Regions from separate parts of the Bacillus sp. FSL K6-0138 genome, predicted to be linked through region 2. Evidence: predicted binding sites of a transcription regulator. Region 2 holds the regulator's gene; each other region holds the start of a gene.

Region 1 (10,303 bases), 2.3 Mb from region 2:
ACAACCCTGTGATCGGCGTCCGCTCCTACAGCTCCAAACCGGAACTCGCGGCGGGGCTCGGCATTCAGGCCATGAAAGGGCTTCAAAAAGAAAACATCGCTGCTACAGCGAAGCATTTTCCCGGCCACGGAGATACGGCGGTTGACAGCCATTACGGCCTCCCGCTTGTACCGCATGATCAAGAACGGCTCAAACGCGTTGAACTTTATCCATTTAAACAAGGGATCGATGCAGGCATCGATATGATCATGACGGCCCACGTCCAGTTCCCGGCATTCGATGACACGACATATAAAAGCAAAAAGGACGGACAGGATATCATGGTTCCGGCGACACTGTCCAAAAAAGTGATGACAGACCTTCTGCGAAAAGACCTCGGATTTGACGGTGTCGCAGTGACAGACGCTTTAAACATGAAAGCCATCTCCGACAACTTCGGCCGCGAGGAAGCCGTCGTCATGGCTGTGAAAGCAGGCGTTGACATTGCACTTATGCCTGCAGAAGTGACGTCACTGGAAACAGAGAAAAACCTGGCAAACGTATATGAAGCCCTTCTGAAAGCAGTCCGCCAGGGAAATATCCCCATTGAACAAATTAACCGGTCGATAGAACGGATCCTTTCTTTAAAGAGCAAGCGCGGCATTCTTGACGGTAACTCTTCTGGATCATTACAGAAAAAAATAAAGCACGCCTTAAAAACGGTAGGAAACCACAAACATGCCAAAGCAGAAATGAAAATGGCGAAAGAAGGCGTAACCGTCTTAAAAAACGATGACCGCACACTCCCGTTTAAAGCGAAAAAAGGGGACACCATCCTTATCCTGGCACCATACGAAGATCAAACAAAAGCGATGTCCAAAACGGTCAGAAGAATAAAGAAAACGGCGGTCGTGAAGGAATATCAATTTGCTGAGAAGGTTTTTAATCAGGATGTTCAAAAGCTGATCGATGAGGCTGACTATATCGTTACCGGCTCATATGTGGTCAAAAACGATCCGGTTGTAAACGACGGAGTGATCGACGATGCCATTCAAGACTCAAGCAAATGGGCCACCGCTTTTCCGCGGGCTGCTATGCTGTATGCCCAGGCTAAACAGAAAAAGTTTGCCTTAATGAGTCTCCGCAATCCATACGATACAGCGAATTTTGAAGAAGCAAAAGCAGTCATTGCGGTATACGGATTTAAAGGCTACACAAACGGACGTTTCAGGCAGCCAAACATTCCGGCGGGCATAGAAGTCATTTTTGGAAAAGCGAAGCCTAAAGGAACCTTGCCCGTTGATATCCCTTCCGTAACGCAGCCGGGAAACATCCTTTACGAATATGGCTATGGATTGAACATCAAAAACGGCAAACCGTTGAAATCGGAGGGATTGCAATGATGAAAAAAGCATCCTGGCTGCTCGCAGGAGTCATTGTTCTCAGTACATTGACGGCAGCATCTGCCAACCCTAAAAATGAAAAGAAAGCAAAGGTCTCTCCAGGAATAGAAGTACTGATGAATAAGAAAAACATGTTAAAAGGAAAAAAAGTCGGTTTGATCACAAATCCAACAGGGGTGGACGCCAAACTGAACAGCAGCATCGATTTGCTCCATCAAGATCCGGACATTGAGCTCACTGCGCTTTTCGGACCGGAACACGGCGTGCGTGGCGATGCTCAGGCAGGGGACAAAGTCGACTCGTATATCGATGAAAAAACCGGCCTTCCCGTTTACAGCCTTTACGGCAATACGAAGAAACCGACTCCTGAGATGCTGAAGAATGTTGACGTTCTCCTGTTCGATATCCAAGATGTCGGGACCCGTTTCTATACGTACATTTATACAATGGCATATGCCATGGAAGCTGCAAAAGAAAACGACATTCCGTTTATCGTTTTGGACCGGCCGAACCCGCTGGGAGGAATAAAAGTGGAAGGACCTGTTCTTGATCCAAACTTTTCATCTTTTGTCGGAAGATACCCCATTCCGTTAATACACGGCATGACGGCAGGGGAACTCGCGCAGCTGTTTAATGAGGAATTTAACATCGGCGCCGACCTGACCGTCGTCAAAATGAAAGGCTGGAAACGGCGAATGTCTTTTGAAGATACCGGGCTTCCTTTCGTCCTTCCTTCGCCAAACATGCCGACAGTTGATACTGCCACAGCCTATCCCGGCATGGGCTTAATTGAAGGAACAAATATTTCAGAAGGAAGGGGAACGACGAAACCGTTTGAGTTAATCGGCGCCCCTTACATCAAAAGTACGGAGCTCGTCGAGAAATTAAACAGCTTGAAACTGTCCGGCGTCCGATTCAGAGCGGCTTCATTTACACCGACCTTTTCAAAACACCAAAACAAATTGTGCCACGGTGTGGAGATCTATGTGACAAACCGGTCCGCTTTTCAGCCGGTGAAAACCGGGATATTCATCATCAAAACGATCCATGACCTATATCCGGATGGCTTTCAATTTCTTTCTTCCAACAACTTCAATCTCCTGATCGGCAACGGCTGGGTCAAAACAATGATTGAAAAAGGAGCTTCAGCAGAAGACATCGTCAAAAGATATGAAGGTGAACAGAAGCGGTTTATGAACATTAGAAAGAAATACCTGTTATATTAAGAAAAGCAGACGCTGGTTTAAACCTCCATACGTACTACATGACAAATTTGATTCGAACAATGCCCTGCCTTTTAAGAAGGCAGGCTTGTTTTATTATCCAACTGATACGCCCTTTTCAATTCGCTTTTGGCCAGCAAGTGCCCAAACAACGCAGCCAGAATTTGCTGAAACAGCATGCCAATCACAACGGGCACCGCTACCTGTGCCGGAAAAAAGCTGGTTGCCAAAACGGCCCCTGCGCTAATATTTCGCATTCCTCCCGTAAAGATTAAAGCAACGATTTCTTCGTGAGGCCGCTTCAGCATTCTGCCCAGCAGCCAAGCCGTCATATAACCGGTAAAAGCCACTAAAAACACCGTCACGGCTATCGTAACAAACCTTAAATCGACCGTTCTTAAATAAGGAGCGACAACTGAGCTGTTGATCGCCACCACAACGGCTAATCCCATTTTTGAGAACGGAGCGCAATTCGCGCTCAAACGCGCCGTTCTGTCTGGTGCAGCAAACTGGTTGACCAGCATGCCTAACAGAGAAGGGATGACAACCATCCCAAACAGCCCCTTCATCATCCCCGCTATATCCATTTCGACCTGAGCTCCTGCCAGAATGGACAGACTAAATGGTACGACAAAAGGCGAAAGAATTGTATCAATCAAAATGACCGAAAGGGTTAATCCGATATTTCCTTTATACATGGCAGCCCAAATCATGCTAGTGATGCCGGTGGGGATCACAACACCAAGAATGAGTCCCGTAATCGTCAACGAATCCCCGTTGAATACAATATGTCCAGTCCCCCATGCCAATACCGGCATAAACAAATGTAGAACAAATAAAGCCAGCAGCATCGGCAACGGGTGAACCACCGCAGCTTTCAGCGACTGAAAGTTGGCGCTCAAGCTTCCGGCAAAGGTCATAAAAGCAAAAATCCACGGCACAAATGCAGCAAATCCATGTAATTGTTCTGAAAGCAATACCCCGCAAACGACGCTTGCAGGCGTCAGCAAAGGCATTATTTTCCCAAGTGTTTTATTGATTGTCTGAAGCATAGATGCAAACGCCCGCTCTCTTTAAATGATCATACGTTCATTATAGCAAAAGACGGATGTCAAAACAGGAAGGTAAAAAGAAGTGGGTGTCCGGGGAAAGCCTATTTAAAGCGTGATCAGCTGCATGCATTCTTTTTTTAATAGGGAAAACTGCCAAAATCGAATCGACCTTAAACAGTCTGACCTGTCGTTTCTGAAAACAAAACGCTTTAACATACCCATTTTTGATGTCATTGACTAATATCGTCCGCTTAGAAAACTCATGTTCTTTCATGTAAATGATCTCAACGGGAAAACCCTCTGCCATAGCACGATTCAGCAGCTTTTTCATCCTCTCGCTCCTTTCGCATACCATCATTCTATACGAACACACGTTCTTTTTCAAGTAGAAAAAATAAACAATGTATGAAATCATTTATTATTGGAAGAAACTTTTTAAGGGGATGATGCGTCAGTAAATACGTGACATTTATTAGAAGGAGCCCAGCCATGTCCAGAACACACAAAAGCACAAGAGTATATAAAAGAAAAAAACGGCGGAATAAAAGGCTTTTATTCGCTGCGATCCTTGTTTGCGCAATCATTTACATCGCTTTTCCGAAGATGCCAAGCGATCATTATGAAAAACAGTCGCAAGCAACCGAGAAACAAATAAAGCCGGAAAAGAAAAAAGAGCCGAAAGTGAAAAAAGAAAAAACACAAAGCGAAATCGTCACGAAAAACGAGAATAAACAACTGGATGATTATTTAAAAAATATTGGTTTCAGCGGGACGGCATTGATTGTAAACGAAGGAAAAATCGTCACAAACAAAGGCTACTCCTATGCAAACCGCAAGAAAAAAGTGCCGAATACACCCGAAACCGTTTATTATGTCGGTTCATCACAAAAAGCGATCATCGCCGCTTCCATTCTCCAGCTTGAAGAAAGAGGCCTGCTGTCAGTAAACGATCCGGTTTCTACATATATTCCGGATTTTCCAAACGGCACGAATATTACCCTTTACAATCTCCTCACTCATACATCGGGGATTAAAGGACACAACGAAGGCAGCAGTTATATTTCACCGGACAATCTTTTAAAAGATATCGAAGCTCAAGGAATTAAAAATGCTCCTGGAAAATGGGATTACAAAGACTCCAACTATTCCGTACTGGCATACATCGTAACGAAGCTGAGCGGTGAATCTTTAAATGCATATGTTACAAACCATATCTTTAAACCTGCGGGCATGAAACACGCAGGGTTTTACAAAACGTTTGCAAAGCAACCCCAACCGTCAACAGGCTATAAGCTGAATGCTATTAAAAAGCTGTATACTCCCGATATGCCCGATTTATCACAGCTGTACGGAGCAGGGGATATCTATATGACAGCATACGATATGTATTTATTCGATAAAGCGCTCTTTGAAAGAAAAATCATTTCTGATCAAAGTTTTACAAAAATGTTTACGCCCAATCAGGAAACATACGGCATGGGTTTTTATATTTCTCCCGGAAGCTACTCAAACCACGGCGTAATGCCTGGTTACAACATTTTAAACAGCTTTAGCAAAACAGGGAGCAAATATGTCATTCTCTTTTCAAATATACAAAACAACATTAAATCATTCGGCGTCGTTAATAACCGGATTTTCTCTATTTTGAATGCATCCGAATGATAAAGCAGGAGACACTTTCACTCTTGTTTAAACAAACGTTTGTTTAAGAAAGAGGTGAAAGTGTCTTTTAAGTAACCGTCATAAAACAAAAATAAGCAGGCATTATGCCTGCTTTAAAAATACCGTTATAAACAAAAAAAGCTTTCCCCTTAATTGGAGAAACCTTGTCATATCAAGATATCTACTTAAGCTTCCAAGCGGGCTCGAACCGCTGACCTCTTCCTTACCATGGAAGTGCTCTACCTGCTGAGCTATGGAAGCATTGGCTCCGCAGGTAGGATTCGAACCTACGACCGATCGGTTAACAGCCGATTGCTCTACCACTGAGCTACTGCGGAATAAAATAAGCTTCATTTCATGCAAGGTAAAGATATAAATAAACAGCTTGGCGGCGTCCTACTCTCACAGGGGGAAACCCCCAACTACCATCGGCGCTGAAGAGCTTAACTTCCGTGTTCGGCATGGGAACGGGTGTGACCTCTTCGCCATCGCCACCAAACTTATATTGAGAGGTGTTCTCTCAAAACTAGATAACGATATGACATTCATGTTTGGTTAAGTCCTCGATCGATTAGTATCTGTCAGCTCCATGTGTCGCCACACTTCCACCTCAGACCTATCAACCTGATCATCTTTCAGGGATCTTACTTCCTTAAAGGAATGGGAAATCTCATCTTGAGGGGGGCTTCATGCTTAGATGCTTTCAGCACTTATCCCGTCCGCACATAGCTACCCAGCGATGCCCTTGGCAGAACAACTGGTACACCAGCGGTGCGTCCATCCCGGTCCTCTCGTACTAAGGACAGCTCCTCTCAAATTTCCTGCGCCCGCGACGGATAGGGACCGAACTGTCTCACGACGTTCTGAACCCAGCTCGCGTACCGCTTTAATGGGCGAACAGCCCAACCCTTGGGACCGACTACAGCCCCAGGATGCGATGAGCCGACATCGAGGTGCCAAACCTCCCCGTCGATGTGGACTCTTGGGGGAGATAAGCCTGTTATCCCCGGGGTAGCTTTTATCCGTTGAGCGATGGCCCTTCCATGCGGAACCACCGGATCACTAAGCCCGACTTTCGTCCCTGCTCGACTTGTAGGTCTCGCAGTCAAGCTCCCTTGTGCCTTTACACTCTGCGAATGATTTCCAACCATTCTGAGGGAACCTTTGGGCGCCTCCGTTACCTTTTAGGAGGCGACCGCCCCAGTCAAACTGCCCACCTGACACTGTCTCCCTGCCCGATAAGGGCAGCGGGTTAGAAGGTCAATACAGCCAGGGTAGTATCCCACCGATGCCTCCACCGAAGCTGGCGCTCCGGTTTCCAAGGCTCCTACCTATCCTGTACAAGCTGTACCAACATTCAATATCAGGCTGCAGTAAAGCTCCACGGGGTCTTTCCGTCCTGTCGCGGGTAACCTGCATCTTCACAGGTACTATAATTTCACCGAGTCTCTCGTTGAGACAGTGCCCAGATCGTTGCGCCTTTCGTGCGGGTCGGAACTTACCCGACAAGGAATTTCGCTACCTTAGGACCGTTATAGTTACGGCCGCCGTTTACTGGGGCTTCAATTCGCACCTTCGCATAAGCTAAGCGCTCCTCTTAACCTTCCAGCACCGGGCAGGCGTCAGCCCCTATACTTCGCCTTACGGCTTCGCAGAGACCTGTGTTTTTGCTAAACAGTCGCCTGGGCCTATTCACTGCGGCTCTCTCGGGCTTGCACCCTAACAGAGCACCCCTTCTCCCGAAGTTACGGGGTCATTTTGCCGAGTTCCTTAACGAGAGTTCTCTCGATCACCTTAGGATTCTCTCCTCGCCTACCTGTGTCGGTTTGCGGTACGGGCACCTCTCACCTCGCTAGAGGCTTTTCTTGGCAGTGTGGAATCAGGAACTTCGCTACTATATTTCACTCGCCATCACAGCTCAGCCTTTGCGGGAAACGGATTTGCCTATTTCCCAGCCTAACTGCTTGGACGCGGATATCCAATACCGCGCTTACCCTATCCTCCTGCGTCCCCCCATTGCTCAAACGGTGAGGAGGTGGTACAGGAATATCAACCTGTTATCCATCGCCTACGCCTTTCGGCCTCGGCTTAGGTCCCGACTAACCCTGAGCGGACGAGCCTTCCTCAGGAAACCTTAGGCATTCGGTGGAGGGGATTCTCACCCCTCTTTCGCTACTCATACCGGCATTCTCACTTCTAAGCGCTCCACGAGTCCTTCCGGTCTCGCTTCACAGCCCTTAGAACGCTCTCCTACCACTGTTCGCAAGAACAGTCCGCAGCTTCGGTGATACGTTTAGCCCCGGTACATTTTCGGCGCAGAGTCACTCGACCAGTGAGCTATTACGCACTCTTTAAATGGTGGCTGCTTCTAAGCCAACATCCTGGTTGTCTAAGCAACTCCACATCCTTTTCCACTTAACGTATACTTTGGGACCTTAGCTGGCGGTCTGGGCTGTTTCCCTTTCGACTACGGATCTTATCACTCGCAGTCTGACTCCCAAGGATAAGTCTTTGGCATTCGGAGTTTGACTGAATTCGGTAACCCGGTAGGGGCCCCTAGTCCAATCAGTGCTCTACCTCCAAGACTCTTACCTTGAGGCTAGCCCTAAAGCTATTTCGGAGAGAACCAGCTATCTCCAGGTTCGATTGGCATTTCACCCCTACCCACACCTCATCCCCGCACTTTTCAACGTGCGTGGGTTCGGGCCTCCATTCAGTGTTACCTGAACTTCACCCTGGACATGGGTAGATCACCTGGTTTCGGGTCTACGACCACGTACTCATGCGCCCTATTCAGACTCGCTTTCGCTGCGGCTCCGTCTTTTCAAACTTAACCTTGCACGGGATCGTAACTCGCCGGTTCATTCTACAAAAGGCACGCCATCACCCGTTAACGGGCTCTGACTACTTGTAGGCACACGGTTTCAGGATCTCTTTCACTCCCCTTCCGGGGTGCTTTTCACCTTTCCCTCACGGTACTGGTTCACTATCGGTCACTAGGGAGTATTTAGCCTTGGGAGATGGTCCTCCCGGATTCCGACGGAATTTCACGTGTTCCGCCGTACTCAGGATCCACTCAGGAGAGAACGAAGTTTTGACTACAGGGCTGTTACCTCCTATGGCGGGCCTTTCCAGACCTCTTCGTCTACCCCGTTCTTTTGTAACTCCGTATAGAGTGTCCTACAACCCCAAGAGGCAAGCCTCTTGGTTTGGGCTGTTCCCGTTTCGCTCGCCGCTACTCAGGGAATCGCATTTGCTTTCTCTTCCTCCGGGTACTTAGATGTTTCAGTTCCCCGGGTCTGCCTTCACATATCCTATGGATTCAGATATGGATACTGCTCCATTACGAGCAGTGGGTTTCCCCATTCGGAAATCTCCGGATCAAAGCTTGCTTACAGCTCCCCGAAGCATATCGGTGTTCGTCCCGTCCTTCATCGGCTCCTAGTGCCAAGGCATCCACCGTGCGCCCTTTCTAACTTAACCGTTAAAAAGAATCACTACGTGATATCTTGCATTACAATTGAATGTGAATGTCTTGCTATCGTTATCTAGTTTTCAAAGAACAACGCACAGGATGTGCTAACACATGCGTTGCCACAGGACGTGGCGTCTTTAGCAGGTGTCTCCTATGTCGAAGAATCAAATGATCCTTCAAAACTAAACAAGAACTAAACGCACCTGTCTGCAAGACCGCAAGGTCTTGCATTCCGTATAATATCCTTAGAAAGGAGGTGATCCAGCCGCACCTTCCGATACGGCTACCTTGTTACGACTTCACCCCAATCATCTGTCCCACCTTCGGCGGCTGGCTCCAAAAGGTTACCTCACCGACTTCGGGTGTTACAAACTCTCGTGGTGTGACGGGCGGTGTGTACAAGGCCCGGGAACGTATTCACCGCGGCATGCTGATCCGCGATTACTAGCGATTCCAGCTTCACGCAGTCGAGTTGCAGACTGCGATCCGAACTGAGAACAGATTTGTGGGATTGGCTTAGCCTCGCGGCTTCGCTGCCCTTTGTTCTGCCCATTGTAGCACGTGTGTAGCCCAGGTCATAAGGGGCATGATGATTTGACGTCATCCCCACCTTCCTCCGGTTTGTCACCGGCAGTCACCTTAGAGTGCCCAACTGAATGCTGGCAACTAAGATCAAGGGTTGCGCTCGTTGCGGGACTTAACCCAACATCTCACGACACGAGCTGACGACAACCATGCACCACCTGTCACTCTGCCCCCGAAGGGGAAGCCCTATCTCTAGGGTTGTCAGAGGATGTCAAGACCTGGTAAGGTTCTTCGCGTTGCTTCGAATTAAACCACATGCTCCACCGCTTGTGCGGGCCCCCGTCAATTCCTTTGAGTTTCAGTCTTGCGACCGTACTCCCCAGGCGGAGTGCTTAATGCGTTTGCTGCAGCACTAAAGGGCGGAAACCCTCTAACACTTAGCACTCATCGTTTACGGCGTGGACTACCAGGGTATCTAATCCTGTTCGCTCCCCACGCTTTCGCGCCTCAGCGTCAGTTACAGACCAGAGAGTCGCCTTCGCCACTGGTGTTCCTCCACATCTCTACGCATTTCACCGCTACACGTGGAATTCCACTCTCCTCTTCTGCACTCAAGTTCCCCAGTTTCCAATGACCCTCCCCGGTTGAGCCGGGGGCTTTCACATCAGACTTAAAGAACCGCCTGCGCGCGCTTTACGCCCAATAATTCCGGACAACGCTTGCCACCTACGTATTACCGCGGCTGCTGGCACGTAGTTAGCCGTGGCTTTCTGGTTAGGTACCGTCAAGGTACCGCCCTGTTCGAACGGTACTTGTTCTTCCCTAACAACAGAGTTTTACGATCCGAAAACCTTCATCACTCACGCGGCGTTGCTCCGTCAGACTTTCGTCCATTGCGGAAGATTCCCTACTGCTGCCTCCCGTAGGAGTCTGGGCCGTGTCTCAGTCCCAGTGTGGCCGATCACCCTCTCAGGTCGGCTACGC
Region 2 (10,303 bases):
GCATACAGCAGCATATACGGCACCGCAGATACCGGATTGGTCCCGGCCAGCGCGATTACGGCAGCTAATATCGGACCCGTACACGGCGTCCAGCCGGCCGCAAAAGCCATCCCAATGCCGACGGAGCCCAGCAAACCGCCCGGCTTGTTTTTAAAGTGAAGCCGCCTCTCTTTCATTAAAAATTCAGGCTTAAACACGCCCAATGTGACAAAACCGAAAAAAATGATCAATATGGCTCCAAGCTGCCTGATCAAATTGTGGTAATCCTTAAAAAAGGAGCCGACAAGCGATGTACTGTAGCCTAAGGCAACAAAAATAACCGAAAATCCGATCAGGAAAAAGACCGTGTGCAGCAGGCTTCTTTTTTGCAGCATCATTCTGTCCGAATGAATGTCACTCATGCTGACGCCGGTGATATAGGATAAAAATGCCGGATACAGCGGCAGGCAGCAAGGCGAAATAAAAGATAGGAATCCTGCGCCGAAAGCCAGAACATAATTAATATCTGTCATTCTCTTTCTCCCTTCCATTTACAGGAATATCATGCAAGAAAAACATCTACTATGACAATTACATTTCAATTTTCCAACATATCACCAAAAAAGATATAGTCTTTCCGAATTTCTTTATATAATCGATTTTCGGCTATTTACCCTTCCTGCCTTTTGAATTGAAAAGAAACCTATATATGGATATAATAGCATTTAGTAGGCATCGAAAAAGATGATATACAGAAGAAAGGATAAATTCCTGTGATGAAAGAAAACCTGCTTTATGAAATTGAGGAAAAAAGAAAAGAGTTGCTGCAAATTGTCATGACAAATGGCATGACATCAAATATTACCATTCAGCACAGCCAGCAGCTTGATATCCTTCTTTTAGAATACCAAAAACTATCGCTGAGCGGCAGCACACAATAATTATAGATCAAAATAAAAAACCCAAAAAAAGCGGGTTTTTTATTTTATAACCATGTTTCTTCTATGTCATAATCGCATTCGCATTATTTCGTTTGATTTTCCATGGCTTTCATCATTTGATTAATTTTCTTTTGGGACGGCTTCATGCCCATCTGCATCATCATCATGCGTAACATTTGTTCATTAATTGGCGGATTTTTTTTCAAATAGTTCATCATATATTTACGAGCGATAAAAAATCCTAGTGCAACACCTGCGAGCAAAGCCAAAACGCCCACCAGGATGACAACCCATAAATCCATTTAATTTCCTCCTTCATGTTGTCTCGTATAAAGTGTACTAAACCAAAGGCTATTATACAACATTTACAGTCCAAATTCTTTCTTTTAAATAAAATTTCTTTCTTTTACAGGGTTGAGCCACCCGTATCGTTCCATACCAAAATCCATCGCGAGAAAGCAAGGGCTCACTTTCCTCAATATTTCAAAAAAGACGGTTTCGGCATCGAATTTGCCGTTTGCCAGAATTTCGATATATTGGTCTTTCATGATAAAGGAAGCGCTTCCCTCAGGGACGAGCAGCCGATATATGCAGTCGACCTGTGTATAGTCCTCCCTGCTGAGGTTCATTTTAAGCCTTTTGTGAATATGGGAAACCGGAATCGGCTTTGTAATATACTCGATTTGCTTAGCCGCAAGCTGTGACTTTTTTTCCTCAGGGCTTGTCCAATGATAATCATAGAAAAGTTTGAACATGACAGATTCCTTTCCGAAATAGTGGCTCGCAAACTCCTCTTCAATCAAATACGTGTAATAATGGCGTTCCATCCCTGTCCCATCCCCCTTGTATCACGATTCTGATGATATGCCTTCTATTATACAAAAGGGGGAGAGAAATAATTGTCTGATGATGATAAGAGAAGGGACTAATTTTGTCGAAAACAAAGAAAAGAGAATGATTGGACTGATCATTCTCTTTTCTATATCACCTTACATTATTTCTGCAACAGTTTTTTCACGCGGTCTGCTACGTTTTCAGCCGTAAAACCGTATTCCTTCATAATCGTTTCGCCAGGGGCAGATGCGCCGAATCGGTCGATTCCGAGAATGTCCCCTTCAGTGCCTGTGTATCTTTCCCATCCAAGCGGAGAGCCCATTTCAATGGCAAGGCGCTTCGTCACGTCAGAAGGAAGAACGGCGTTTTTGTACTCGTCTGACTGTTTGTCAAAGCGGTCCCAAGACGGAACGCTGACGACAGATACATCAATGCCTTCTTTCCGAAGTTCGCTTTGGGCGTCGATCGCAAGTCCGACCTCTGATCCGCTCGCAAGCAGGATAGCCGCAGGTTTTTCATTTTGAGATTTTGATACGACATAGGCTCCTTTTTCCACGCCTTCATATGCCGCCTCAGCAGACTGATCGATCGTCGGCAGGTTTTGACGCGTCAAGACAAGCGCAGTCGGCTGGCTTTTCGATTGCAGCGCAAGCTTCCATGCAGCGGCCGTTTCGTTACCGTCCGCAGGTCTCATGACAGACAAGTTAGGAAGGGCGCGAAGCGATGCAAGCTGTTCAATCGGTTCGTGCGTCGGTCCGTCTTCACCCACAGCGATGCTGTCATGGGTAAATACGTATGTGACCGGAAGCCCCATTAATGCGGCAAGACGGATCGCCGGTCTCAAGTAGTCTGAGAAGACGAAGAATGTACCCGCAAACACCCGCAGACCGCCATGGAGAGCCATTCCGTTTAAAGCAGCGCCCATGGCAAATTCGCGGACACCGAACCAAATGTTTCTGCCGGCATAGTCCTTCGCTGAAAAATCTCCGCCGTTTTTGATCGTTGTTTTATTAGAACCGGCCAAATCGGCAGATCCTCCGAAGAAAAACGGCACTCTTTTTGCGATTCCGTTCAATACTTCTCCTGAAGAAGCTCGGGAAGCAAGGCTGCTTCCTTTTTCATAGACAGGAATATCTTGATCCCAATCTGCCGGAAGTTCTCCGTTAATACCTAATTCAAGCTGCCCGGCAAGCTCAGGATAAGCTTTCTTATATTCGGCGAACAGCTCGTTCCATTCCTGTTCTTTGCGTTTGCCCGGTTCTTTCACCGTTTCATTAAAGTGTTCGTACACTTCGGAAGGAACATGGAAATCTTCTTCATATGTCCACTCATATGCTTCTTTCGTCAGTTTAGCCTCTTCTGCGCCGAGCGGAGCACCGTGAACGCCTGACGTTCCAGCCCGATTTGGAGAACCGAAGCCGATCGTCGTTTTTACTTCGATCAATGTCGGCTGTTTGTCATTTTGCTTTGCTTTCTCAACCGCTGCAGTGATTTCGGCAATATTGTTTCCATCCTCAACATAAAGGACTTCCCAGTTCATCGCTTCAAAGCGCTGCTTCACATTTTCGGAGAATGAGCGGTCAAGATCTCCGTCAAGGGAAATATCGTTGGAATCGTACAGCACGATTAAACGGCCGAGGTTCAGATGGCCTGCAAGGGAAGCTGCTTCTGAAGAGATTCCTTCCATTAAGTCTCCGTCACCGCAAATACTGTATGTATAATGGTCAACGACACGATATTTGTCACGATTGTAAGTTTCCGCAAGATGGCGTTCTGCAAGCGCCATGCCGACTGCCATTGCGATTCCTTGGCCGAGCGGACCGGTCGTCGCATCAACCCCGGGAGTATGTCCGTATTCAGGATGCCCCGGCGTTTTGCTGTCCCATTGGCGGAAATTCTTCAAGTCTTCCATTGAAACGTCATAGCCGCTTAAATGAAGCATGCTGTACAAAAGCATCGAACCGTGTCCCGCAGACAGCACAAAGCGGTCTCTGTTGAACCAGTTTGGATTTTCAGGGTTCACATTCATCATTTTCGTCCAAAGCGTGTAAGCCATCGGAGCAGCTCCCATCGGCATACCCGGATGGCCGGATTTTGCTTTTTCAATGGCATCTATAGATAATGTTCGTATCGTTGCCACAGATTTTAATTCAATCGTTTTCATTTTAATCCCCTTCCTGTATGTACTCTACTTTCTTATCATAAATCGACACATCGGTTTTCACAACCATTTCAGCTCAAAAGCTGAATGAAAAATCGTGAACAAATGTCATTTGTAGTATATACAAAAAAGGAATACGATATTGACGTATTCCCATAAATTAATGCAGCCTGCGGTTCCCTTTTTCTTTTTTCAGCTTTTCGGGAGTCACATCGTTGCCTTCAGGATCTACAATCGTCACGTTTTTCAACGTATTTTTCATAGATGCGCGGACGCCCTTCAAATATTCTTGCCGCAGCTTTTGCTGTTCGGCTTTTTCTTCGTCTGTTAAAGAGCCAGTTTTTGATTTTTTGGCAAGCTCGTTGATTCTGGCTATTTTCTCTTTAGAAATCATGATATACTCCTTTGTTTTGTTTCACCTTCATACTACTAAATTCAGTCTCGTTTGACAACAGATTCGGCTACTCCGTCCTCCATATATTCCTGATAGCGGCGGTGGACGGTAGCTTTGGAAATGCTGTATCCAAAACCTCTCAGGACGGCTGCTATTTCGGCAAATGTCAGCTTGTTTTCCCTCAGCCTGATGATTTCCGAAAGCGGCGCTTCAATCCGCTCCCTCCCGGTTCCTCCGCCGCGGTTTTTTAAGTTCTTTTCCGGGCGGTAGCCGTTTTCGACCGCTTTTTTCATGCCCCTTTTAATTTTCAGGTTATGTATTTTCCGCTGGTATTCCTCCACAATCCCGACGATTTCCAAAACCATTGAGTCGGCTTCAGAAAGCTCAAGCTGTCCTCTATGGGCAAGCGTATATACTTGAACGCCTTCTTTATACAAAAAGTGAAGGAGCGCAATCTTTGCATGCCCTCTGCCCAGCCGCGTGTCGTCCTGGATTAAAACGGCGTCGACATCGGATGTTTTAATCTCCTCGAGCAATTCAAAAACGCCGTCCCGATCCAGCTCGTATCCGCTCGCTTGTTCGGAAATGACTTTTACGACGGTCATGCCGTGTTCGGCGGCGAGCCTTGCAAGCTCTTCTTCCTGCCGCTTTAAGGAGGTCTCCTGCTCTTCTTTCGCCGTGCTCACCCTGGTGTATATAATCGCATTCACAGAAATCCCCCCGTTCCTTCTATTCTACAACCGCCAGCTGATACTGATCAGAATGCTGCTTCGTTACCGGCACGACTAAAACATCGCCGGGTTTGATGACAGACGTCGGCAGACCGTTTCGATCCGCAACCCACTCGACGAATTTCTGCTTGTCAGCAGCTGTTCCGCCTTCAATGCGGTCGGCCAGCTTCCATAGCGAATCTCCTTGCTGAACTTCTATTTTAACATATTGCTTGCTTTCTTCGAGCTTAGCGGCAAAAGACAAAAACAGAACACAGGTGCTAATCGCAGCGGTAAATAGACTGACGAAAATCAATGATTCTCTTTTCAATACGATCACCTCAAGATAGAATGTTTGTTCGCTTTTTGTTCAGTATACATACGAACAAATGTTTCTGTCAATCGCTTTTTTCGAACCTATGTTTGTACTCAAAGGAAAAACATGCTATAATCTAGCTAAAATCGACGTTTTGAGGTGCAAATCATGACGAAGCTATCAAAAAGACAACTTGATATTTTGCGTTTCATCAAAGAAGAAGTGAAACGCAAAGGTTATCCGCCTTCCGTCAGGGAAATCGGCGAAGCGGTCGGCCTGGCATCAAGTTCAACCGTACACGGCCACTTGGCGCGGCTCGAGTCAAAAGGGCTGATCAGAAGGGACCCGACAAAGCCGCGAGCCATCGAAATATTGGACACTGAAGAAGGGGTACACATTCCGCAAAGCCAGGTTGTGAACGTTCCCGTCATCGGAAAGGTAACGGCCGGAACGCCGATTACCGCCGTCGAAAACATCGAGGAGTACTTTCCGCTGCCGGATCGACTGGCTCCGCCGGACGAGCATGTCTTCATGCTGGAGATTATGGGGGAAAGCATGATAGACGCGGGAATATTGGACAAAGACTATGTGATCGTAAAGCAGCAAAACACGGCAAACAACGGGGATATCGTCGTTGCCATGACCGAAGACGATGAAGCGACCGTTAAGCGTTTCTTTAAAGAAGCGACCCACATTCGCCTTCAGCCGGAAAACCCGACGATGGAGCCTATCATTCTCCAAAATGTGACCATTCTCGGAAAGGTCATCGGCGTGTTTCGGACCGTTCATTAATCTGCAAGCATCTCGTTTCGGCTGCCGGTTTTCCGGCAGCCTTTTTCTTCACAAAAAAATCAGGTTCATGTCCCGCGGGATACGAACCTGAAAAAGAGGAATTCATAATATGCTTACAAATTCATTATCTCGAAAACTATATTTGCTGTCAACAAAAAAGTTGTACAAAGGAAACTCTTTAAAGGTATTCAAATCTCTTTGCCGATAGACCAGGGGGATTCTTGTTTATTCCCTTACTGAGCCGTTCATGTTTAGAGTGAATACATAAGTGCTGTCACCTGATGTGATAAAGCCTGCAAACCATCTTAATCCGGAGCGGGACAATCTCGCGCCGGATTTTCCATAAAGGGTACAGCTGTCCGTTTCTTCCTGAATCATCATCCGTTTTACTGTTTTCATAACGGGCTTATCAAACGGCAGCGATTCTTTGTACAGCTTTTCCGTGAAATCCGCTTGTACGATCGCGGAAATCTTCAGTGTGCTGCACGCCAAAACTGACCGATTCAGCCGCTTATTTCCGTATGACAATTTCCGGATCCATTCTTCCATGCGCTGCTCACCGATACCCCGGCCATCGCCTGGTAAAACCGAATCATGCATACCCGCCCCGGGCAAATGACCGCGATTCCAGGAATCAAACTCCCTTTTCACGCCGTCCAGGCGCTTGACATCGTATTCATCTCTGACGGTCCCGGTCTGAAATCCGAACAGCGCATTTTCCGCTTAAAAAGCGGATCGGACGTCAGCCTTTCATTGGGCTCTTTTCTTGATGTAGACAAAGGTTTGTCCGTTCTTTACGTTTCTTAAAATAAACGTTCTGTCGCGCTTGTCAAAAAGCTCATTCACACGAAAAATGTTTGGCAGCTTGGCATCGGCTTTTTCCTGTTCAATCACTATCACTTCCTTGGTGAAAGTTAGAAACCTGTCTCAATTTACTATTTGATCATAGCAAGCGCGATGCCGTATCCATTTTGAGGATTGTATGGGGCAGTTATTTTCATCACCTTCCAGGAGCCTTCAGATGCTCTCGTCCCGATCCCGTTAAGCGCCTTGACGTAATCTCCTTGGCGAACCGTACTGTCTATCCGGACGTAATGCCGGCCCAACAGTCCGACAACATGCCATTCATTCCTTGCAGCCCGTGAAAGATAACTTTCTTCCAAAACCTCTTGAAAATGTGGATTCTGTTTCGGTACGCGAATCAGCTCCCCTGTTTCTTCATCCATTTTTTCCTCATATATCAATCCGCCGAATTCGTTTGTCAAATAGCGGTTCTGCCAGGTGAAGCTCGATTCTCCCGATATAAATGCAGCCGTTTCCGACACAACACCCAGCATATCATCCCTTTCTTGAGCTGGCGCGATTTTTTCCCCTCTTAATGCTACGATGGTCCCCGTATCGATCAGCTGCCCGTTTTCACTTTCAAAATACTCTCCGTATCCGCAGGGCAATGATGATCTTACAGAGCCGGCAAATGTGCCGTTCCCGTGCAGAGAGTCCAAAAGCCAGTTGATGGTCTGGTATCCGCCTGCCACGGTGTACGGCTCTTCTAGCGTAATGCTTTCTGAAGACAAAATCGATCTCGATACGCTGTTTCCTTTAATATGGGAGTTGTTTGAAGCAGCGACGAAAGCGCGGGAGCCCTCTGTACTCGAACCGCCTGAAGAACCGATGACAGCATTTCTTTCGCCTTTTGCCGTAATATCGCCGGTGCCGGCAATGACGGCGCTCGATTCCCCAAACGCAAAGCCTGAGGTGGTGGCAATTTGCGCCCCACCCTTTAAGCTGACAGGCACCTGCTCATACGTTTGGCCTTTAATGGAAGCTGCCGCATCATATCCGGCCGCCTGCACGCCGATGATCACGGCTTGGCTGTTTGGCGATTGGATTCCAACCGTTCCGCTGTCTGTTATCATCGTTCCGTTCATCATATTGACGTTATAAAGCCCGCCGCCGATCGAGATTCCTTTTGGAGCGGAATGATAAATATCGAAGTTTGATATTTTGACATAATCGGTTTTATTGGCCCCGCCGGATAAATTAATATCAACACCGGCCTTTTTAAACCCGCGGATTTTAATCCCGTTGATCGTGATGTTTTGGCTGCGGTACTGTAAAGCAACCACAGGATTGCCTCCATAGTCATACTCGGGATCGCCGATCGCCGTAAATCCGTTGACATATACATTCTTATATGCAGAAACAACGAGCGCCCTCGGCGTCACACCGTCGTAAAGCGGGTTGAAGACAGGCTCGACGGCCGTACAGTCGGTGAGCGTGACATCGTACGCTGTGGTGCTTTCCGGATCTGAAGCCTGGTGATGGCCGATATGCCGAAGGTCGAACGCGCGGACATCACGGTAGGAGATATGCCCGATGATATGAACGTTTTGCGAAGCCGGCCACATCTCGTGCGCCTTCACTTCCACCCCGCGGATATTCCCGCTTGTTATGTTGTTTAACAGCCAAACGTGTTTGGATCCGTCGTCAATCTCTATCCCGTTGGAGTTGGACATCCCTTCAGCATGCTCTGTTCCGCGCGGATTTGCCGAATGGCAGTTAGAAATAAAAACGTATTCGCTGTAATGCGTGGTAATGCCGTCATCCCCTGCGCCATACGCCACACAATTATCGACCCAAATATATTTGGAACCGTCTTTTGTCCAGTCGGTATCAGGCAGGTGGTCATATGTCGGCGATGTAATATCAATGCCGTGAAGCCCCGCATTGACGGCTTCAATATCTTTGATCCAGCCGAATTCGACTTTGGCAAACGTTAAACAGCTTGAATACTGCCCGCCCGGATTTCTCACGCCGCCCTGTCTGTCCGGATTCCAGTCTAATGTCATGCCCTGGACAAAAATATTGCGGTTTCCATTTTCATAGTCATCATTTGTGATCACCCACTCATAGGCGGGGGCGTTTTCGTGAAGCTTAATGACCGTTACGCCTTTTCCCTGTCCGACGAAATACGTCCAGGACGGCAGCTTAATTCCCTGAACAAGATAAACGCCTGCCGGAACGTTTACCTTAACGCATCCTGTGCCGATCGCTTTCTGAAAAGCTTCGGTATTGTCCCTGCCGTCGGGTACAGCCCCAAAATCTTCGACGTTTACTTCCCTGGTGATTTTGCTGAGAAGTTTATGATATTCCTTGTCCAGCCGCTCCTTTAACAGTGAGGTGATCTCTCCTTCGGCCGTCACCCTGGCATCTGTCACTTCAACGCTTTGAGAAGCCCCTGCATGCTGTATCAGATTTTGCATCCTTGCTTTGAGCTGCTCCATTTCTGGTAGCGTAATGGAATCCTCACGAAAATGAGACCGCCATCCTGCATGTAGAGACACATCAAAAGGTTTCCTGAATTGCACCATTCTAAAGACACCTCTTTCTTATAATGTAAGCGCTGAAATGGGCGGGAAAGCTTGGCTGTATCTTCGCTAAAGAGCCGGTATGACCGCCCTCTTTGCTTCAATGTTATAAATTGGCTGTCGATGATGAAATCTCCTCTGCCAATTGAAACTGATTTATAAAAAAAGATGGAAAAACCGCTGCCGGTTTCCACCCTTGCCATTTTAGCTTAAGTTGATTGACGATATCAGCCTCGAGTACATCAAGCGGCGTCCTGATCGTACCCTCCCCCTGTCTGACTTGCTGTTTTTGCGGCATCTGTCATCGCCAGCTGAGCGGCAGCCACCGCCTTGCAGCCGTCTTTCAAACGTACTCAAAAAAACTTGCCACCATATGTTCGTGCTCTTCCTTTCATGATCAGGTCAAACGCATCATCAATTACGGCAATCTCTACATCCACAGATGCCTGGCGGTGAGTTGCATGGCGGTTCAGACGATCCATCGTTCCTTTCACAGTATCCGGATGCGTTCGTTCGGCAGATTTCATCAAAATGTTTATAACCGGCGTTGAAACAGGCAGCGAAGCCCCCTCCAAAACGGCAATATAATAGGTGCAAGTCAAAAGAATCGCATCAGACTTACCCGCAGCCATTCATTCATTTGCTCCCTTGCTTTTTGTTCAGGTTTAAACATCGGATCTGGAAAATGAACGATCTCGATATCGTATGCTGAGAATACAATGTTTGAATGATGTGCATAAAGTCAGGCGAGTTTTTTCTTCACGTTGATTCCTCCCGAAAGCAAAAAAAAGAGGCGGTTTCCCGCCTG
Region 3 (10,303 bases), 120 kb from region 2:
CCGCTACTTCGCCCGAAAATTCGTGGCCGAAAACATATGGCGGCTTTACTCTGTTTTTCGCCCATTCATCCCAATTATAAATATGCACATCAGTCCCGCAGATCGACGCGGCTTTGACTTTAATCAGCACTTCGTTCTGGCCGATTTCCGGTATCGGAACAAGATCACAAACAGCTCCCGGCTCCCCCGGCGTCTTGATAAGCGCTTTCATTTTTCCGCTCATGATGAACATACCCCCTTTGCCAAATCGCTTTACAATAGGATTGTAGCACGATTTTATACATCGGTAAATATCGATGTACATGTGGCATGGACATCTGAACACCCTCTGAAAAATATGGAATATTTTTTTAAAACGGAATCCGGCTGATGAAATTTTCATAGAGAAACCGTCTGACTTGTCTTGCAGAATAATGGCGCTCCAATGCATGGATCAGATTGTCGTAATCCTTGTAGGCTTCAAGCCCCGGAATCACCTTATCGAACCCGTCAAAATCGGAGCCGAATCCGATATGCCGTTCACCGCCCAAAGAGCAGACATGGTCGATATGCGAAAGAATGTCTTTTATGCGGGGCGTCTTATTTATAAACTCGGGAACAAAGGTGATGCCGATGACCCCGTTTTTCTTGATCAGCGCCTTGATTTGATCATCTTTTAAATTTCGCGGATGCGGACAAAGGCTGTACGCATTCGAGTGGGAGGCAATCGGGTATTTTGCAAGGGCAACCGTATCCCAGAAGCTTTTTTCCGACAAATGGGAAACGTCCGTCCAAACCCGGTGCCGGTTGGCGATCTTGATCAATTTTTCCCCCCATTGCGTAAGACCTGCATTTCTCTTTTCCAAGGCGCCGTCAGCAAACACGTTGGCCCAATTCCATGTCAAACCGAAGCTTCTGACGCCGAGCTGAAAAAAGATATCAAACAGCCTTACATTTTTCGATATCGGTTCGCACCCTTCCATCGTTAAGATAATCCCTGTTTCATCAAATTTGAGCGAATCGATGTCTGACTTGCTTTTGATCAGTTTGATTCGTTCATATTTTGCGACTTTTTCATAGAACAGCTGAATTTGGACGAGCGCCATTTCAAGGCGCAGATTCGCCGGCACCGTATCCGGCAGAAAAATGGCCAGACACTGAACCTTTGCCTTTCCGTTTAATAGCGCACTGACCGGCGTTTGCAGCGAAGTATCGCTGTATTCATTAAGCCGCGGATTTTTCCAAAGCTTCAAAAGCAAATCTGAATGGGCATCGAAAATGTTCACGACCGATCCCTCCCATGACAGATTTTTTAAAGCCAAACCAAAAACAACCCGCTTACATGTGTAAGCAGGTTGAAACATATGAAATCAATACATTCTTTTTCTATCAGCGAGGCTCTACAATTAATTTGATCGCCGTCCGCTCTTCACCGTCAATTTGAATGTCCGTAAAAGCCGGAATACAAATCAGATCAACACCGCTGGGCGCCACAAATCCCCGGGCAATCGCAACCGCTTTTACCGCTTGGTTCAATGCTCCGGCACCTATTGCTTGAATTTCTGCAGCCCCTCGTTCTCTCAAAACTCCCGCCAGCGCACCTGCAACCGAGTTTGGATTTGATTTTGCTGAAACCTTTAATATTTCCATTCCTGCTCCCCCTTAATTTTACAATGGATAAGTGAGTGTTCATTAGAACAATCATTGTTAGATATTGCCATTTGAAAAAGCCATCCCCTTTTAATTGCTTTTCAAAAATAGCAGGGTACCTTCCATTTTTACTATATTCACGAAAAGACCGGGATATTCCTGCTTTCTTTTTAATATTTTTCTAAAATGATTTTTCGTTCTTCTATTCGAAAAACATGTGGTCATCATTGATTAATATCCGGTCGATCTTAACCGCTTTTTTGCTTTGGTCATCGATATCAATGACAACCGCGCTTAACGTCGTACGGCCTTCGGCGATTTCAAAACGTACCGGGAGACTCGTCTTAAACCGTTTGATGATCGTCTCCCGCTCCATGCCGAGAATGCCGTCATAAGGACCTGTCATGCCGACGTCGGTAATATAAGCCGTCCCTTTTGGAAGGACGCGGTTGTCCGCCGTCTGCACGTGTGTATGCGTTCCGACAACAGCCGAAACGCGTCCGTCCGTATACCAGCCGATCGCCTGCTTTTCGCTCGTCGCTTCGGCATGCATATCGATAAAAATATACGACGTTCTTATAGAAGCCTCTTCAATCAATTCGTCCGCTTTTTCAAACGGACAATCGATCGGAGGCAGAAATGTACGGCCTTGCAAATTGATTACAGCCAGTTCCTTGCTGCCGTTTGTTTTGATGTAAGCGATTCCTTTGCCAGGCGTGCCTTTAGGAAAATTGGCGGGCCTGACGATCTGCGGAGCGCTATCGATAAAATCAAATATTTCCCTTTTATCCCACGTATGATTTCCCATGGTGATGACATCGGCACCCGCTTGAATGAGCTGATGATAAATTTTTTCGGTGATTCCTTTCCCGTGTGCTGCGTTTTCCCCGTTCACGATGACGGCGTGCGGTTTATATTTCAGCTTCAGTTTTGGCAAATACGTTTTAATCATCTCTCTGCCGGGCGAACCGACGACATCTCCAACAAATAAAATTCTCATGCTTTGACCCTTTCTTTTTTCAATAGGTTTCTTTAATAGTGTTACACAAGGAAACAAAAAAATAAAGTGGTGCATGCGCACCACTTTATTTTGCGTATTCAACGGCTCTCGTTTCCCTGATGACGGTTACTTTAATATGTCCAGGGTAGTCGAGCTCGTCCTCAATTCGTTTTCGAATATCCCGCGCCAAACGATGGGCTTCAAGATCGTTAATCGAGTCTGGTTTCACCATGATCCGCACTTCCCGTCCGGCCTGTATCGCAAACGATTTCTCAACACCTTCGTAGGACTCGGAGATTTCCTCCAGTTTTTCAAGCCTGCGAATATAATTTTCGAGCGTTTCGCTTCTTGCGCCAGGTCTTGCGGCTGACAGCGCATCGGCTGCGGCCACGAGCACGGCGATGATGGAAGTCGGCTCCTGATCCCCGTGGTGTGATGCGATACTGTTGATAACGACAGGATGCTCCTTATACTTGGTGGCCAGTTCCACGCCGATTTCGACATGGCTTCCTTCCACCTCGTGGTCAATCGCCTTCCCGATGTCGTGAAGAAGGCCCGCTCTTTTCGCAAGCGTAACGTCTTCTCCAAGCTCAGCAGCCATTAGTCCGGTCAAGAATGCCACTTCCATGGAATGTTTTAGTACATTCTGTCCGTAGCTTGTTCTGAACTTCAAGCGGCCGAGTATTTTGATTAAATCGGGGTGAAGACCGTGGACTCCTACCTCAAACGTCGTCTGTTCGCCCATTTCGCGAATATAATCATCCACTTCACGGCGGGATTTCTCAACCATTTCTTCGATTCTGGCAGGATGAATGCGGCCATCCTGAACGAGCTTATCAAGAGCGATCCTTGCTGTTTCGCGCCTGATCGGATCAAATCCTGAAAGGATAACGGCTTCCGGCGTATCGTCAATGATAAGGTCGATTCCAGTCAATGTTTCCAACGTACGGATGTTTCGCCCTTCACGTCCGATAATACGGCCTTTCATCTCATCATTTGGAAGGTTGACAACGGAAACCGTCGTCTCTGCCACATGATCAGCCGCACAGCGCTGTAAAGCCAATGAAAGAATATTTTTCGCTTTTTTATCAGCCTCTTCTTTCGCACGATTTTCAGTTTCTTTCATCATGATCGCGATGTCATGGGAAAGCTCTTTTTCAACCCGATCCAGAATGATTTGCTTCGCTTCATCACGCGTCAGACTTGAAATACGCTCCAATTCCGACTGCTGCTTACGAATCATTTCATCCACTTTGCTTTCCATCTCTTCAATATGTTGTTGTCGTTCATTCAGAGAATGATCTTTCTTCTCCAACATCGCTTCCCGTTTATCTAACGATTCATCTTTTCGGTCAAGGTTCTCTTCCTTTTGGAGTAAACGGTTTTCTTGTTTTTGAAGCTCATTTCGTCTTTCACGAACTTCTTGTTCAGCTTCTATCCGAAGCGTATGAATCTCGTCCTTTGCTTCAAGAAGGGCTTCTTTTTTCAACGCTTCAGCATCCCGCTTTGCGTCTCCAAGAATTTGTTCGGCTGCGTTGCGCGCACCTGAAATTTTTGCTTCGGCAATGATTTTACGAACATAGTAGCCAACAACTAAACAGAATAGGCTCAGCAAAATGGAGATGAGAATGGTTAATGGACTCATACTTTCACCTCCTCTTGCTATGAACTTGTTTCTTGCTAAAAGTAAGTGTCGGCATGTACATTGTACTTTCTTCTCAACATACAGAACCTTCACAGGGAATGAAGAAGCTTCACAGCCCTTGTCAAGTTTAAATGTTTATCAATCATGTTAAGAAAAACAAGTGATACAATTTCATTGTAATTGTGTGGCAAATACTTGTCAAGCTTACGATCTTAACGTTTCAAAAGATATGAGCAATCCACCGGACATACATCCGCTGAATCGGCAACAGGCCGGAGATTTTTGGAAGGGGACGGCGGATTTGCGAAAGAAAAAGAAAAGGCTGCCAGCCGGCAGCCTTAAAATTAAAATTCGAGCTCTTCCTGAATGTCTTCCTCTTCTTCTTTTGGAGCCGAAACACCGTTGTTATCCAAGCCGTAATGCTCCCTGATCTGCTCTTGGATCATCAAAAGCACATCTTTGTTTTCCTTTAGGAACTGCTTCGCGTTTTCGCGGCCCTGTCCAAGGCGTTCATCCTGATAGGAGTACCATGCCCCGCTTTTTTGGACGATGTCAAGCTCTGTTCCAAGGTCGATGATTTCCCCTTCTTTGGAGATTCCTTCGCCGTACATAATGTCTACTTCGGCCGTCCGGAATGGAGGCGCCACTTTGTTTTTCACGACTTTAATTTTCGTCTTGTTCCCCATGACGTCGTTGCCTTGTTTGAGCTGTTCGGCGCGGCGCACTTCAAGCCGCACGGAAGAATAGAACTTCAGGGCTCTTCCCCCTGGGGTCGTCTCAGGGTTTCCGAACATGACGCCGACTTTTTCGCGGATCTGGTTAATAAAGATCGCGATCGTTTTTGATTTATTGATTGCTCCGGAAAGCTTCCGCAGCGCCTGGGACATCAGTCTGGCCTGCAGCCCGACATGCGAGTCTCCCATGTCTCCTTCGATTTCCGCCTTCGGCACGAGCGCCGCAACGGAGTCGATGACGACGATGTCAACGGCTCCGCTTCTGACAAGCGCTTCAGCAATTTCAAGTGCCTGCTCCCCCGTGTCAGGCTGGGACAGCAGCAGCTCGTCAATGTTAACCCCTAATTTTTGCGCGTAAACGGGATCAAGCGCATGCTCGGCGTCTATGAACGCCGCCTGTCCGCCCTGCTGCTGAACTTCGGCAATCGCGTGAAGCGCCACCGTCGTTTTACCGGAGCTTTCAGGGCCGTATACTTCAATAATCCGTCCGCGCGGATATCCGCCCACCCCGAGGGCTGTATCGAGCGCTAAAGAGCCGCTCGGAACGGTTGAAATTCTCGTCTCGGTTTGTTCTCCGAGTTTCATGATGGAACCTTTTCCAAACTGTTTTTCTATTTGTTTAAGCGCCATATCTAAGGCTGCCTGACGATCACTCATCTGTTTTTTCCTCCTTTATCACTTCCGCTATATCTACTATACCTTGTTTGCTCGGATTTGCCAAGAAAAAAGCGAACGCATATTCGATTTTTTTCAGCGGATTTTAAACGATAAAAAATCATTTTGCAAAGAGCGAAAGCAGTCTTTTTTTAAAAGGAAGATTCTCCGAAAACGGAATTATCGCTTATTTACCCAAAATGTGCAGGAGCAGATGGCAGCCGTATTTGGCAGAACGCTTCCTGACGGCCGATCTTGAGCCCGCGAACATGAACTCGTGCGCTTCCTCCGGTTTGCCGCCGACCGAGATGCCGATAAATACCTTCCCGGCGGGATGCCCTTCCTGCGTATTCGGACCGGCCACACCGGTAAAACTGATGCCGATGTCGCTTCCGGTTTTGCTTCTGATACCCGCTGCAAGCTCCTTTGCGCATTGCGCGCTGACCGCACCGTACCGCTGCAGCGTGTCTTCCGAAACGCCGGCCGCTGACACTTTCAATTCGTTTGTGTAGCAGACGGCGCCGCCTTTGAAGTATTCGGAGGCCCCGCTCAATTCCGTCAGCCAGCTGGAAAAAAGCCCTCCTGTAAAGCTTTCCGCGGCAGACAGCGTCAGTCCTTTGCGGACGCAGGCTTTCGCAAGCTCTTCGACAAGCGATGTATCATCGTATCCGTAAAAGAACTCGCCGACGCGCTCTAAAATGCGGTCTTCCGTTTCTTTTAGAAGGCGCTCCGTCTCAGCCGGATCGGCGTGTTTTGCCGTCAGCCTGAGGGTGACTTCCCCATCTGCCGCCAAAGGGGCGATCGTCGGGTTCGTCTGCGCATCGATAAGGTCTTCCAAATCCGTTTCAAGCTGGGATTCACCGATTCCGAAGAAGCGCAGCACCCTTGAGACGATCTTCTCCTTTGAACCGAGTTTTTCCAAAATCAGCGGCTTCGCTTCGTTTTCAAACATCGGCTCAAGTTCCTTCGGGGGCCCCGGAAGCAGCATGTAAAAACGCGATTCATGCTGAAGCAGCATCCCCGGAGCCATTCCGAACCGGTTTGGCAGCACATCCGAACCTTCGAGAACGAGCGCCTGCTTTCGATTGTTCGGAGACATCGTCCGGTTCGTTTTTTTGAAATAGTCTTCAATCGATTGAAATGCTTCCTCATCAAGCTGAAGGGGACGCCCGATGACCCGGGAGATCGTTTCTTTTGTCAAATCGTCTTTCGTCGGCCCAAGACCCCCTGAGAAGATAATGAAATCAGACCTTTCCTGCGCGGTTTGAATGACCCGTTTCAAGCGTTCAGGGTTGTCTCCGACCGCTGTATGATAAAAAACGTTGATTCCGATTTCCGCCAAATGCTTGCTGATAAACTGAGCGTTCGTATTGGCGATCTGTCCGAGCAAAAGCTCTGAACCGACGGCGATGATTTCAGCTTTTCTTTCAAGTTTCATGTTATCCACTTCCCTATGTTTAGTTCGATGTTTTTAAAGCATCCCAGTTCTTGGCGAAATAATCCCAGCCGGATACGATGGTGAAAAAGACGGCCACCCATAGCGCGAGAGAGCCGAACGGGAACGAGACGAGCTCAAATGGAAGATTATGCAGCAAGAGAGCCGAAATGGCGATGATCTGCGCCCACGTTTTTACCTTTCCAAGCATATTCGCAGCGACGACTTCGCCAGTCCCCGCAAGCACAAGGCGGAGTCCCGTCACGGCGAACTCCCGGCTGATGATGACGATCGCCATCCAGGCCGGTGCAAGGTGATAATGGACCAAAATGATCAAAGCAGAAGACACGAGCAATTTGTCCGCCAGAGGATCGAGAAATTTCCCGAAATTCGTCACGAGTTTCAGCTTTCTTGCATAATAGCCGTCAACCCAATCGGTAACCGAGGCGAAGATGAACAAAAGAGCGCCGATCAGATGTGCGACCGGAATCGATTCGTTTCCGAAAGACAGCGACCCCCAATTGAACGGAACGAGCATGATGATCATGAAAATAGGAATTAAGGCGATTCTCGAAAGCGTAATTTTATTCGGTAAGTTAAACATAGAGTTCCTCCATTATGTATCGTTTTATTGCTGATGGACGAAAGAAAAAGTCATCCGGGCAGTTAAGATGACTTTTTCTCCTTTTTATTTTCAATCGTTATGTTTTGTGTCATCACATTCTTCGGATCAAGTTCGTAGGAAAGAACCTTTCCGTTGATTTTGATTTCTACGCCAGGCGCATATCCGACCCGCAATTCGATCTGATCTTGGTCGGTAATATTTTTTTGAAAGGAATCTCCTTTTTTCATCATGCCTTCTTTAAGGGAGGTTCCTTTCGCGTCCCGCACCCTGACCCATGAATCCGCGGTCGTTGTCACCTCAAGCTCAAGCTTGTCGGCTCCCGATACTTCATAGGTTGTGGAAGAGCCCTGGCTGTCTGCGGCCTTGATGGTCAGCTCTTTTTTGTCAGCGGCTTTCTGGGCGTCGTCGTCTTTTTTATCTTCAGCGCCTGATTTTTCGTTGTCCGCGTTTTTTTGATTTTCATTCTTCAGCGGCGAATCTTTTGAGACGTCATACTTGCTCTCTGTCTCTTCCGTTTTCGTCTGTTCGGCGGAATTTTCATTTCCTCCGCCCATCACGGCCTGGACAATGACATAAATGATCGCGATCACGACAATCACGCCTGCCGAGACAAGCAGTGTAGGCAAAAGCTCAAGCGCTTTGGAGGCGGGCCCCGGAAGCTCCCTCTGAGGCTTGATCGAAGAAAGCTTATCAGAAACCTCGTCATTGTAGGAGTCAGGGATATCCTTTTTGAACTCTTCAAACAGCTGCTCTGAGTTCAGTCCGACGGCTTCAGCGTACTGTTTAATAAAAGCTCTTACATAAAACTTTCCCGGAATAACGTCATAGTTTCCCTCTTCAAGCGCCGTCAAATACCTTTTCTGGATTTTCGTTGCCGCCTGAAGGTCGTCTAACGACATCCCTTTTTCCTCTCTGGCTTCTTTGAGCCGATTTCCTAGTTCAGTCACAACAAACACCTTCCATTTTAAAAATCAAAGCCAGAAAAACCAGTATGGTCAAACATTTGCGGTTCCTCGGCATGTTCATATGTAATAACCTCATCAGGGCTGTTACGCAATTCGATAATGTAATCGAAATCATCCATTGTATATTCCGTATTTTGCACAAAAATATCCGGATGCTCGACGACTTTTGTCGCGGGCAGCCGCATGATTTCACTGACGAGCTGCAAATGTCGTTCAGATCCTCTTCTCGTCGACACGATTCCGTCCAGTATAAAGACGTTCTCCGTGTTGTATTCATCAGCGACAAGCTGGCTTCTGATCGTTTGTTTCAAAAGCGTTGAAGACACAAACAGCCACCTTTTGCTGGCGCACACGCTCGCGGCCACGATCGATTCCGTCTTGCCGACACGCGGCATTCCTCGGATTCCGATCAGCTTATGCCCGTCTTTTTTAAACAGTTCGGCCATAAAATCGACAAGCAGCCCGAGCTCGTCGCGTTCAAAGCGGAACGTTTTTTTGTCATCGGCATCCCGCTGAATGTAGCGTCCGTGCCTTACGGCGAGGCGATCCCTCAGTTTCGGCTCCCTCAGCTTTGTAACCTTAATCGTCTCCATCGTGTTTAAAATGGATTCGAGACGTTTGATTTGATCTATATGACGGCATTTTAACAAAAGGCCCCTTCTTGACGTATCAACGCCGTTAATTGTGACAATATTAATCGATAACATACCTAATAAAGAGGATATATCTCCCAGAAGTCCGGGACGGTTGACTTGGATTTCGTATTCTAAATACCATTCGAGCTTTGCCAAATGATAACCTCCCTATCCATCATCGTGGCAAAAATTTACCTTCCTTTATCATAAAGCATTTTGTCTCAATTAGAAAGCAGAATATGTGATTAAATAAGAAAAACGTCCGTTTCCCAAAATCGGGAAAAATCGGGCGCTGCAATCTGCCCCCCTCTAAATCTTTTTTACCCTTCCGGCCGCTGGAAGAAACCGAAAAAAACAAAGTAAACGTATAAAAAGAGAGAGTGAACACACTCTCTCCTCAATGCGAGCCGTTGTTTTCAACAAGCTTGACCATCACGTTCGCAATCGCGCGCTGCTCATCTTCAGAAGCTACGCTCCACAGATCTGCGAGCACTCTTTCCTGATGGTTTTTTGAATCGACCTGACCGGCTAAGTAATCGCCGATCTCATAAGCAAGATCCGAGATGGTTTCGTTTGACATTCCTTTTTCATGGGCGTAGTTGAGACGGTCGCCCAAGAAGTTTTTCCACTGATCCCAATTATCCAGTACGGACATATCAGGCCCCTCCATTCTCTTAAAGTTACAGCCTTATTATTATCTGAGGGATCATAAACTATACATTGTTTTAGCAATGCCAGCCTCCGTTTACCGATAAAATCTGGCCGGTGATATATGACGCTTTTTCCGAAAGCAGAAATTGAACGGCATCTGCGACCTCTTCGGGCTTTGCGAGCCTTCCCATCGGGATGTCTTCTGCGATCATGTCCTCTTCTTCCTTCGAAAACCCGCTCATCATATTCGTTTTGACGGCCCCGGGGGAAACGGCGTTCACTCTGATGCCGCTCGGCGCCAGCTCTTTTGCGAGGGCTTTGACAAACGAA

What was found. Region 2 encodes LexA, which represses DNA repair genes until DNA is damaged. Its sites were predicted from a motif close to CGAACATATGTTCG; they were not measured.
Positions count from the first base shown of each region.
Region 1: the regulator LexA is predicted to act here: its motif matches at 4,022-4,035, upstream of MHB78_RS01380 (WYL domain-containing protein).
Region 3: the regulator LexA is predicted to act here: its motif matches at 5,738-5,751, upstream of recA (recombinase RecA).

Region 1 is NZ_CP150286.1:210,054-220,356, reverse strand. It holds gene MHB78_RS01395 (glycoside hydrolase family 3 N-terminal domain-containing protein) at 1-1,382, shown strand, start outside; gene MHB78_RS01390 (DUF1343 domain-containing protein) at 1,379-2,608, shown strand; gene MHB78_RS01385 (bile acid:sodium symporter family protein) at 2,680-3,657, opposite strand; gene MHB78_RS01380 (WYL domain-containing protein) at 3,698-3,988, opposite strand; gene MHB78_RS01375 (serine hydrolase) at 4,147-5,319, shown strand; tRNA gene MHB78_RS01370 (tRNA-Thr) at 5,508-5,580, opposite strand; tRNA gene MHB78_RS01365 (tRNA-Asn) at 5,583-5,657, opposite strand; rRNA gene rrf (5S ribosomal RNA) at 5,703-5,818, opposite strand; rRNA gene MHB78_RS01355 (23S ribosomal RNA) at 5,871-8,802, opposite strand; rRNA gene MHB78_RS01350 (16S ribosomal RNA) at 9,044-10,303, opposite strand, start outside.
Region 2 is NZ_CP150286.1:2,472,927-2,483,229, forward strand. It holds gene MHB78_RS13025 (cytochrome c biogenesis protein CcdA) at 1-512, opposite strand, end outside; gene MHB78_RS13030 (aspartyl-phosphate phosphatase Spo0E family protein) at 756-920, shown strand; gene MHB78_RS13035 (YneF family protein) at 1,004-1,222, opposite strand; gene sirA (sporulation inhibitor of replication protein SirA) at 1,307-1,747, opposite strand; gene tkt (transketolase) at 1,915-3,918, opposite strand; gene MHB78_RS13050 (DUF896 domain-containing protein) at 4,076-4,309, opposite strand; gene MHB78_RS13055 (recombinase family protein) at 4,351-5,019, opposite strand; gene yneA (cell division suppressor protein YneA) at 5,039-5,350, opposite strand; gene lexA (transcriptional repressor LexA) at 5,504-6,127, shown strand; gene MHB78_RS13070 (penicillin-binding transpeptidase domain-containing protein) at 6,353-6,838, opposite strand; gene MHB78_RS13075 (hypothetical protein) at 6,878-7,021, opposite strand; gene MHB78_RS13080 (peptidase G2 autoproteolytic cleavage domain-containing protein) at 7,063-9,498, opposite strand; gene MHB78_RS13085 (hypothetical protein) at 9,602-9,793, opposite strand; gene MHB78_RS13090 (hypothetical protein) at 9,849-10,127, opposite strand.
Region 3 is NZ_CP150286.1:2,590,647-2,600,949, forward strand. It holds gene tdh (L-threonine 3-dehydrogenase) at 1-226, opposite strand, end outside; gene MHB78_RS13725 (dipeptidase) at 351-1,265, opposite strand; gene spoVS (stage V sporulation protein SpoVS) at 1,369-1,629, opposite strand; gene MHB78_RS13735 (TIGR00282 family metallophosphoesterase) at 1,832-2,629, opposite strand; gene rny (ribonuclease Y) at 2,715-4,274, opposite strand; gene recA (recombinase RecA) at 4,619-5,665, opposite strand; gene MHB78_RS13750 (competence/damage-inducible protein A) at 5,850-7,100, opposite strand; gene pgsA (CDP-diacylglycerol--glycerol-3-phosphate 3-phosphatidyltransferase) at 7,120-7,701, opposite strand; gene MHB78_RS13760 (RodZ family helix-turn-helix domain-containing protein) at 7,764-8,669, opposite strand; gene MHB78_RS13765 (YmfK family protein) at 8,687-9,478, opposite strand; gene MHB78_RS13770 (DUF3243 domain-containing protein) at 9,720-9,977, opposite strand; gene MHB78_RS13775 (SDR family oxidoreductase) at 10,048-10,303, opposite strand, start outside.